DNA from 3 places in the Paenibacillus sp. AN1007 genome. Region 1 is predicted to be linked to each of the others. Evidence: predicted binding sites of a transcription regulator. Region 1 holds the regulator's gene; each other region holds the start of a gene.
The links. Region 1 encodes LexA, which represses DNA repair genes until DNA is damaged. Its sites were predicted from a motif close to CGAACATATGTTCG; they were not measured.

Region 2: recA (recombinase RecA) is a predicted target of LexA. The motif match lies at 2,231-2,244, and genes of this name have one in related genera.
Region 3: addB (helicase-exonuclease AddAB subunit AddB) is a predicted target of LexA. The motif match lies at 1,549-1,562, and genes of this name have one in related genera.

What each region holds. Positions count from the first base shown of each region.
Region 1 is NZ_CP159992.1:2,059,359-2,062,644, reverse strand. Features, by position in the region: gene ABXS70_RS09395 (hypothetical protein) at 1-457, opposite strand, end outside; gene ABXS70_RS09390 (DUF896 domain-containing protein) at 586-795, opposite strand; gene ABXS70_RS09385 (LysM peptidoglycan-binding domain-containing protein) at 891-1,268, opposite strand; gene lexA (transcriptional repressor LexA) at 1,573-2,199, shown strand; gene ABXS70_RS09375 (aldehyde dehydrogenase) at 2,370-3,286, opposite strand, start outside.
Region 2 is NZ_CP159992.1:3,340,705-3,343,990, forward strand. Features, by position in the region: gene ABXS70_RS14755 (RecX family transcriptional regulator) at 129-893, opposite strand; gene recA (recombinase RecA) at 1,097-2,161, opposite strand; gene ABXS70_RS14765 (competence/damage-inducible protein A) at 2,401-3,286, opposite strand, start outside.
Region 3 is NZ_CP159992.1:1,250,573-1,253,858, reverse strand. Features, by position in the region: gene addB (helicase-exonuclease AddAB subunit AddB) at 1-1,484, opposite strand, end outside; gene ABXS70_RS05790 (class I SAM-dependent rRNA methyltransferase) at 1,904-3,280, opposite strand.

The DNA of each region.
Region 1 (3,286 bases):
GCTCAGTCATTGCTTCTGTATCGTAACGATTTAACAACTTGGTAAAAACCCATCTTTTTCCGCGGCTGTTATGTTCAATGACAACCGTGCCTGGTTCAAATCTGAACTTGATAATATCATCAACGCCAATGGAGCGCTCGCGGTTCCCCTTCGTTGTAATGATCCGGCTGCTGCTGATTTTAATGTAAGGACGTCGAAGCATAAAAATAACAGCCAGAAATACATAAAGCAGCATCGTTACCCAATCCCATGTGGTCATTGGAGCTTTAACCAAAAAAGTACTCATGAACAGATACAGAAACGCCAAACCAATTAGAAAGATAGGAAATAACAAGCTTCTTCCTTTGTAAATATCTTCACCTGGATTTCCCGAAATAGGTTGACCGCTTTTTTTACGCTGTTGATTCAATTGCTTAGAATTTTTCCGAACCGTTCTCTCGAACGAACGCCGCGACATGTGAATCCCCCTTATGTGTCTTGTATCGGCTTACATAACTCGGTGTAAGCTCTTATCCCCCTATAGTAAGCATCCCAAATAGCATGAAGAAACCTAAATATCATAACGATATGTTTAGGTTTCTATAATTAATGTTTGAGTTTGCCTTGGTGGCCCTGACCATTCTCGTCGTCAACAATTTCAATTGAATCGAGCTGCTGTCTGAAATTGTTACGAATATTACCCAAATAAATTTCTCTCAACTTGGCACGTTCAGTAAGTTCTTCCTCTGACAGTCCAGTGGAATTCTGCTTGCGAGCCAATTCGTTAATACGTGCTACCAGACTATCAATATCCAAGCTTGTCCCCTCCAAAATTACAAAGTCATAATAACTTTGACATGATAAAGGCAGCTTGTCAAGTTGGCGCGCGGTAATTCACGATCAAATGCATTTTATTTAGCAAACTGAGGTAATACCAAAACCTGTCCTGTCTGAATTGTTGCTGATTCCAGTTGGTTCACCTTTTTAATTGCTTCTATATATACACGCGTATCCATCGTAGTTGGTTTATGCTCCACAGAAATACTCCACAACGTCTCCCCCTGAGATACAGCGATCTTTCCTCCAGGAAGCAGCTCTTTCTCATTACCAGCAAATACGGTTAGAACAGTACTGCAGCCTATCAATATAATTAATGAAGCAATAGCTAATTTGATTAACCCCTGCGAAAGTTTGAATCGTGATATTAATGTTCTAAATTGCCCTATGTTAGACCTCACAGCTTTCGAATTCACCGGTTCATAAATGCTCTGATAAGTTGAATATCTCATTTTGCATCCCGCCTCCAAACGTTTGTTCCTATCTGTTGAAAACAATATAACACGAACACCTGTTTTGTTCAACAACTTTTTAGAACAATTGTTCGCTCTTTTTCGACATTAAAACGTCATTAATCCGAAATTAACATACGTATGTTTAAGACCTTGTCCTCAAATTTAACTCGAGTATCCACAAAAAAAGAGTAAAATGAAGAAATCACTGAAATAATGCGATTTCTTTAGAACTTATGTTTGTACGAACGGAGGTTCTATGTTATAATTTTCCCAAACGTTACTAAAATGGGGTTGATACGGTATGTCGAAGATATCCAGCAGGCAGCAGGCTATTCTGGAGTTTATACGAAATGAAGTCCGGTTGAAGGGGTATCCTCCTTCCGTACGAGAAATTGGCGAAGCCGTTGGACTGGCTTCCAGTTCTACGGTCCATGGACATTTGGATCGTTTGGAGAAGAAGGGTTTAATCAGACGTGACCCAACCAAGCCAAGAGCAATCGAACTCTTGAGCCAGGAAGAGTCCGAGCATTCTCATCAATTTGCCCACAGTGTTGCACGAATTCCAGTCGTGGGTAAAGTAACTGCCGGGGTTCCGATTACAGCAACTGAAAATATTGAAGATTACTTCCCGCTCCCTACTCATTATGTAGGGGAACAGAAAGTATTTATGCTTTCCGTTGTCGGGGACAGCATGATTGAAGCCGGTATCGTTAATGGAGATTATGTCATTGTTCGTCAGCAGCAGACCGCAGATAATGGGGATATTGTCGTTGCCATGACTGAGGATGATGAGGCTACAGTTAAGACATTTTATAAGGAAAAAGATCATATTCGCCTTCAACCGGAGAATGCAACATTCGAGCCGCTGCGGTTGAAACATGTTAGTATTTTAGGTAAGGTTATCGGCCTTTTCCGCGACATTCATTAAGCTGCCTTTATTTTGATTTAGCTTGTTTCATTTGCTTGATCTTAACTTTAATATGAAAGAGGCTGCCCTGTTTACAGGACAACCTCTTTTTACTATAAATTATTTATCTCCAGCTCGAACAGGACCCTCCAACTTGATAACCCCTTGTATCCTCGTAAGAATCCAATCCATCATTTACTTCGTTTAAGGATGCTTTTGTGGTGTGAAAATACTTCAAAGCTCTGTTTTCCATGATATGAGCCCATTCCGCTCTCTCCTACACCTCCAAATGGCAAATAATGCGAGGTCATATGGGAGAGTGTTTCATTAATACATCCTCCACCAAAGGAAACTTGAGTCAAGACCTGTTCCTGTAAAGCCTCACTCTCCGTAAACAGATACAGCGCAAGTGGTTTAGGCCGACGTACGATCTCATCAAGCATTGGATTAAGATCATTATACGTAAATACTGGTAAAATAGGACCGAAGATTTCTTCCTGCATAACAGGAGAATCCCATGAGATATCATCAAGAACGGTTGGTTCAATCATAAGCTGATCACGATTTGATCGTCCCCCTATGACAGCCGTGCCATTGGTAAGGAAAGCAGATAAACGATCAAAGTTGCGCGCATTGACAATATGAGGGAAACTCGCGTTCTCCATGACATTCGCGCCAAATTTCTCGGAGATTTCAGCTCTGATCTGTTCAACAAGTTGATCATGCACCTGCTCATGTACCAGCAAGTAGTCTGGTGCAACACAAGTCTGCCCCGCATTCAGAAATTTTCCCCGTACAATCCGCTGAGCAGCCAGCTGCAAATCAGCATCCTGATGCACAATAGCCGGACTTTTCCCACCCAGCTCCAAAGTTACCGGAATTAAATGCTCTGCAGCAGCTTTCATCACAATACGCCCAACACCTGTACTGCCTGTGAAGAAAATATAATCGAATTTCTCATTCAGCAGTGCTGTGCTTGTTTCTACCTCGCCTTCCATAACAGCAATATACTCCTGGGGATATACTTCCTGAATAAGGTCATGAATTAGATGAGATGTAGCCGGTGTAAGCTCTGAAGGCTTGATAACTGCACAATTTCCAGCAGCAA
Region 2 (3,286 bases), 1.3 Mb from region 1:
TAAATCCGCAGAAACCGAAACCGCTTTTTTGGAAGGAAAAAGGGTTGTCCTTTTCTTACAGACTCATGTCCATTTTAGTATTTGACGAAAGAAATTGTCAAGAGAATGCAGTATGTTAGTCTTCTCGTCTAGTCCCATAACAAGGCTTCGTCATCTTCAGCGTCTTCCGCTCCATCTTCTTCTATTAAACGATTTACAACCCGGCGCACCAGTTCCATGCTAAAACCGCGCCGCATCAAGTAAGGGAACGTTTTACGTTTCTTCTCCTGCACGTCTCCCCGGACCTGTTTCCATTTTTTACGGCCCGCTGTTAATGCAGTGTCCAATTCTGCATCTGCACTCACATCGTCCAGCACCTCTGCAATGAGATCATTAGCGATGCCCTTTTGACGCAGTTCCTGCCTTATCCACAGTTTTCCCTTCCGCTGGCCCTCCATACGCTGTCTCGTCCATTCCTTAGCAAACAGATCATCATCTATGAGTTTTTCCTGTTCAAGCCTGTCCAAAACCTCTTCAATGATCGGTGCCGCGAATTCCTTTTGCTTGAGCTTCTGGCTCAATTCATGCCGGGTACGCTGCTTAAACTCCAAAAAACGTAAGGACTGCACGTACGTTCGCTGACGCTCATCAGCAACAACGATTTCCTCAAGGTCCTTCTTAAGAAAAACCGTGCCGCGTGTCATCCTGTACTTAATCATTACATCTTCCAGAACTGTAATGGAATAAATGCCAAATGAAATGCGGTACCGGGCTTCTCTGCTCTTGGTACGCTCTACCCGGGTAATTACAAGTTCTTCATCATCCGGAAATTGCGAGATGCCGTCTGATGCTGCGTGCTCATGAAGTTCTTCGTCGTGTTCATCATATTCTTGCTGACTTTGGTGAGGCCTCATTACAAACTTCACGCTCCCCGTTATATTTTGATCTTTACAGCTTACTATGGCATAGATGCTAACAGCCTCTGTCCGGAATGGACAGAGGCTGTTTAATTCGCTTCGCGAGAAACCGATCCTATTCAGCTAGATAAGCTTCAACACCTGTTTATTACAAGCGTAAGGACAGGCCAGAAGGCAGGAATCTGCCTCCGGACAGAAGATTACTCATTGATTTCAAATAATTCCTGTTCCTCAGCCGCTTCTTTTTCTTGTTCTTCACTAGTCGGTGCAGGAACAGCAGTTGTCAAATTGCTGGCCTCACGAATTTTCTGTTCAATGATATCAGCAATCTCTTTATGTTCTTTCATGAACTGCTTCGCATTCTCACGGCCTTGACCTAAACGTTCACCTTCGTATGAATACCAAGCACCACTTTTGTTTACGATGTCCAGATCTGTACCGATATCAATGATACTTCCCTCTTTGGAAATACCTTCACCATACATAATATCAACTTCCGCTTGTTTAAACGGAGGTGCAACTTTGTTTTTAACAACTTTAATACGCGTACGGTTACCCGTAATGTCATTACCTGACTTAATGCTCTCAATACGGCGCACATCCAGTCGGACGGTAGAATAGAACTTCAATGCACGACCACCTGGTGTGGTTTCCGGGTTACCAAACATTACGCCAACTTTTTCACGAAGCTGGTTAATGAAGATGGCAATCGTTTTGGATTTGCTGATTGCACCGGACAATTTACGCAGCGCCTGAGACATCAGACGTGCCTGCAAACCTACGTGGGAATCGCCCATCTCTCCTTCAATCTCTGCTTTTGGTACGAGAGCAGCTACGGAGTCAATAACGATGATATCTACTGCACCACTGCGTACAAGAGCTTCGGCGATCTCCAGTCCCTGCTCGCCTGTATCTGGCTGAGACAAGAGCAATTCGTCAATATTAACGCCCAGTTTGCTTGCATAGTTCGGATCCAGTGCATGCTCGGCATCAATAAATGCAGCTTGTCCACCTACACGTTGAACTTCAGCAATGGCATGCAGTGCCACCGTAGTTTTACCTGAAGATTCAGGTCCATATATTTCAACAATACGGCCTTTTGGTAAGCCGCCTGTTCCTAATGCAATATCCAAAGCCAACGATCCGCTGGGAATAATTTCTACATTCATGTGAGTCGACTCACCCAGTTTCATGATGGAACCTTTACCAAATTGCTTCTCTATTTGACGGAGCGCCATATCAAGCGCAGCACGACGGTCTGACAATAAACTCACACCCTTTACTGTTTATAATGTAATGATACCTTGTTTTAACTCGTTTGCCAAGCTTTTTTTCGAACATACATTCGTTTTTTTGTCCAGGCAGAGGCGCCTCTTCCTCATTGAAATCGATAAAAAAATAGAAAAAGAACCGTAAACAGGGCTGTTAAGCCACATTTTACGGTTCTTCCGTCTTCGTTCATTATACTTCGTTAATTAATCAATTGCAATCTGCTTCACACCGCTTAATCGATAGCCACTAATTTTTGCCATAAACGATACAGAATCGCCTTTGCCGAACGAATACGAACCGTTTCCCGGTTACCGTTAATCCGCAGCTCATGAATTTCAGTATCCTTCCCGCGCTCAGCCAAAGCTATAAACACAAGACCCGGCGGTTTGCGCTCTGAATATCCTGGACCGGCTACCCCGGTTACTGCCAGCCCGAAGTCGGCATCGCCGATCATGCGGACCTGCTCAGCAAGCACTTTTGCCACTTCTGGACTAACCGCGCCCGGTGCATCTTCACCTTCAAGATAACTGTGCGGAACATTGAGCAGCTTTTCTTTGATCTCATTGGAGTAACAGACGATGCCGCCTTTCAGCATCGAGGCACTTCCAGGGACGGAAGTGAGGCTCTGCATCACGAGCCCTCCAGTACAGCTTTCCGCCGCACTCAAGGTCAGACCCATATCAGACATCATTGTCACAATCGTGTATTCAATCGGTACATCCTCGTTGGCGTAGAGGTGTTCAGACAACCGTTCGCGAATCTGGACTTCCATGGCATCGAGCTTCAGTTTCGCTTCTCCTTCGCTTGGAGCCTTTGTAGAGACGCGTACCGTCACTTCACCTTCACTCGCGTAAGGAGCAATCGTAGGGTCTGTCTGCCCGTCAATCAGGTCAAGCAGTCGATCCTCCAGAGCAGACTCCCCAATACCTGCGAATTTCAGCATACGAGAATAAATCGGCATCTCTTCTGTAAGAGCATGCTGGAACAGCCAAGGCTTGACTTCCTGCTCAAACATCGGAATAAGCTCTTTGGGCGGCCCAGGCATCACAACATAATATTTATCGTTATCCGCAATCGCGTTGCCTGCAGCAAGTCCGGTTTCATTCGCCAGAGGCGTT
Region 3 (3,286 bases), 810 kb from region 1:
TTTTTCATTCGTTTCTCAAACATGCCGAGTGCCGATGTGATTACAGTCCGGCAGCTTTCCATCTGTGATAACAAAGCATCCCGTCCCCGGCTGCGTCCTTCCTGGGCGTTATCTTCCAGAGACAAACTTGGAACATACTTCCACGGCTTGCCATCCGTCCAGCGATATCCATGGATACCGCAGGCAAGTACATAGTTTTCGAGCTGGTCCATGTCTTCACGTGTAATGGAACCATTCAGCGGAAGCAGCAGATCTGTTTTGACACAGCGAAATACATCCTCGTACCGCCAGTTGCGGCGAACAATATCCAATGCCGCACGAATAAATTCGGATAATGGATGATGCAGTTCACTTCGTCTTCGGTCCAGAAAGACCGGAACATCATAATCCCTGAATAACGGCTCCGCAATATCAGCATAGGTCTCTAATCCGCGAACAAGCACTGCCATATCCCGATATCTGGCCCCATCTTCCTGCGCAAGACGACGCATTTCACGCAGTGCGCCCTCCAGTTCTGCCCGGCGATTCTCCGCAGCAGCCAAGCGAATTCCCGAGTCTTCGCCTTCGCTTCTCCAGCGAACACGCCGATCAAACCCAGCCTCCAGATGGGCAAGTCCTGGCCGATCCTTAAATCTCGGCAGTACTTCGTCATGAAGTATTGTCGTATCGCTGGACACACCCAAATGCTCTGCCATGCCTTTGAGCCGCGTATAAGCACTAGCTGTTGGATAAAATAATTCCAGCTCTCCCGGCAGTACACCCTGCTCGTAAGCACGATCAAGCGTTAAGGAAATGGTTACAGACGAGGCCTGCAGCATGAGCTGTCCTATGACACTCATCTCCTGCGGAGTGAATCCATGAAAACCGTCAATCCAGACTTCAGCTCCCTGCAGCCATGTGCTTTCCGGCAAACGCCCCGTCAGCTCGTTCAGTGTATCTTCATCATCAATATATAAATTAGTCAGTTCCCTCTCGTAGTCGTGGTAGATCAAGTTCAAATCATGCAGCTTATCCTCCAGAATAGGTGAAGTAGATGCAATCTCCCACGCTGCAAGCCCCTCTTCGAGTACCGAAGCATGCACTTCGTATCGTTTAAACTCACTATATAATTGGGTCAATTCCCCAATAAAACCAAGCTGGCTGCCCGAAGCAGCAAACAACCTCAATTCTTCCTTCCGACGCTGGATGACTTTATATAAAAGCATCTTCTTGCCCTCAGCTCCAATCGGAATGCGGGCAGAACCGCCAGCCTCCTGCATAACGCGATAAGCAAGACGACGGAAGCCAAGTACTTCGGCACGCATCGTACCTTTAATGCCTTCGGAAGAAACCAGTGCCTGCTCTGTCCGAAATGAGCTTTGTTCAGGAACAAGCAGAATCAGCGGTTTTCCTTGAGGCTCCTGCCTAAGCAGGGATGTGATTTCCCGGGTAATCAGTGTGCTTTTGCCACTGCCTGCCCGGCCAATAACAAAGCGTACGGACATGTGTCATCCTCCAAACTGCACGTACAAGATTTTAATTTCCAGTATATCATACCTTACTCACTTCGGAACATACGTTTGCCATGATCCACCAAATAAGAACACAATATGGCTATAAAAAAAGCCGCCTGTACAATACAGCCAGCAGCTTCTTATGGATTTGCGTCTACAATTACACTTCAACCAACATATCCGTAACTATAGAAGCAGACTTCCTCCTTTTTCAAATTCAATCCTTCGGCTGCCGGCCTAGACATAAATGAGTCGGGACGAAGACCGAACAAAGTATCCTTTTCGACTAATAATAAAAGTTTGTCCGCCAAGATCAAGCTTTTCCTCATAAACAAAATACCCTATAAGATGGACTTTTTAAAGTGCCTATCCCATAGGGTACGATTCATTCTAAATAAAAGAGAATATGCTTAATTCTTTTTGCTTCGCACTTCAAAAATAGCAAATTTCAAGTAGTGCCCTTCATCTACGCCCAAAATTTGCGGATGATCCTTGCCAGCGGCTTTCCAGTCAATCAAACGGAGCACTTTACCTGCATCTTCTGCGGCATCCGCTATCGTTTCAAGGAAAAGATCAGGACGCATATGATAAGAACAGCTTGCCGTTACCAGATATCCGCCCTCGTTGACAAGTTTCATACCCTGCAGATTAATGTCCTTGTAACCACGGCATGCTCCCTTGACTGCGGATTTTGTTTTCGCAAACGCAGGCGGATCAAGGATAACGACATCAAACGTTTTTCCAGCATTGGATAATGCTTTGGAGGTATCCACCTTTTGCTCCGATGCTCGTGCGCGTGCATTGCGCTCATCAAGTCCTTTGACTTGCTCACGCAGATATTGAAAAGCATCGGCTACAACGAACTCTACCCGATCCGTAAAACCGTTCAGTTCTACATTCGTTCGTGCACTTTCGATGGCATGTTCGGAAATATCAAGACAAGTTACCTTCTTCGCTCCATATTTGCATGCATTCAAGGTAAAGCTGCCGGTGTGCGAGAAACACTCCAGCACCGTGGCCCCGTCCCAATACGGGAAAGTCACCACTTTGCCTCCCTTATTCACAGGCAGCTGCTGCTCGCTTCCTTCGTGCTCGATCTGCTGCAGTGTGATGCCGCTTTTATACCCCCAGCCTTTCATCAGCGGTTCAATGGCCGCACGATTCTCACGCTGGTCGAAGAAGTAGCCTGTTTTCTGACCCTCCACAATATCCACCTTGATGAGCAGTCCATTTTCAGTCACCGTAACATGACGCGGACAATCTCCATAGAGCGGACCTTTGACCTGCTCCAGACCTTCCAGTTCACGAATAGATACATCACTTCGCTCATAAATGCCTTCTGGCTGCATGACTTCAATGAGCGCCTGTACAATGGCTTCACGGCAGCGATCCATCCCAAGGGTCAGGATTTGCACCACTAGAATGCTGCCGAATCGGTCAACGATCAGTCCAGGCAGAAAATCGGCTTCGCCGTAAACGAGACGATACGCTTCCCCACCCTGTATGAAGCGTTCCCGGTGACGCAGACAGTCACGAAAACGTGCTGCGAAAAAGGCCGTGTCCATCTGTTCAAATTCCAAAGGCTGGTACGAGACCACGCGCACGGTAATCTGCGAAGCCGGATTATAATAACCCGTCGCCAAGTAACGACCTTGATGATTCAGTACATTGACGATATCACCCGGTTCCGGATTGCCGTCTACGGACGCAATTTCATTTTTAAAAACCCAGGGATGTGCATGTTCCAGCCGTTTTTTGCGGCTGCGTTCCAGTGTTACGGATGGCAAGATTGA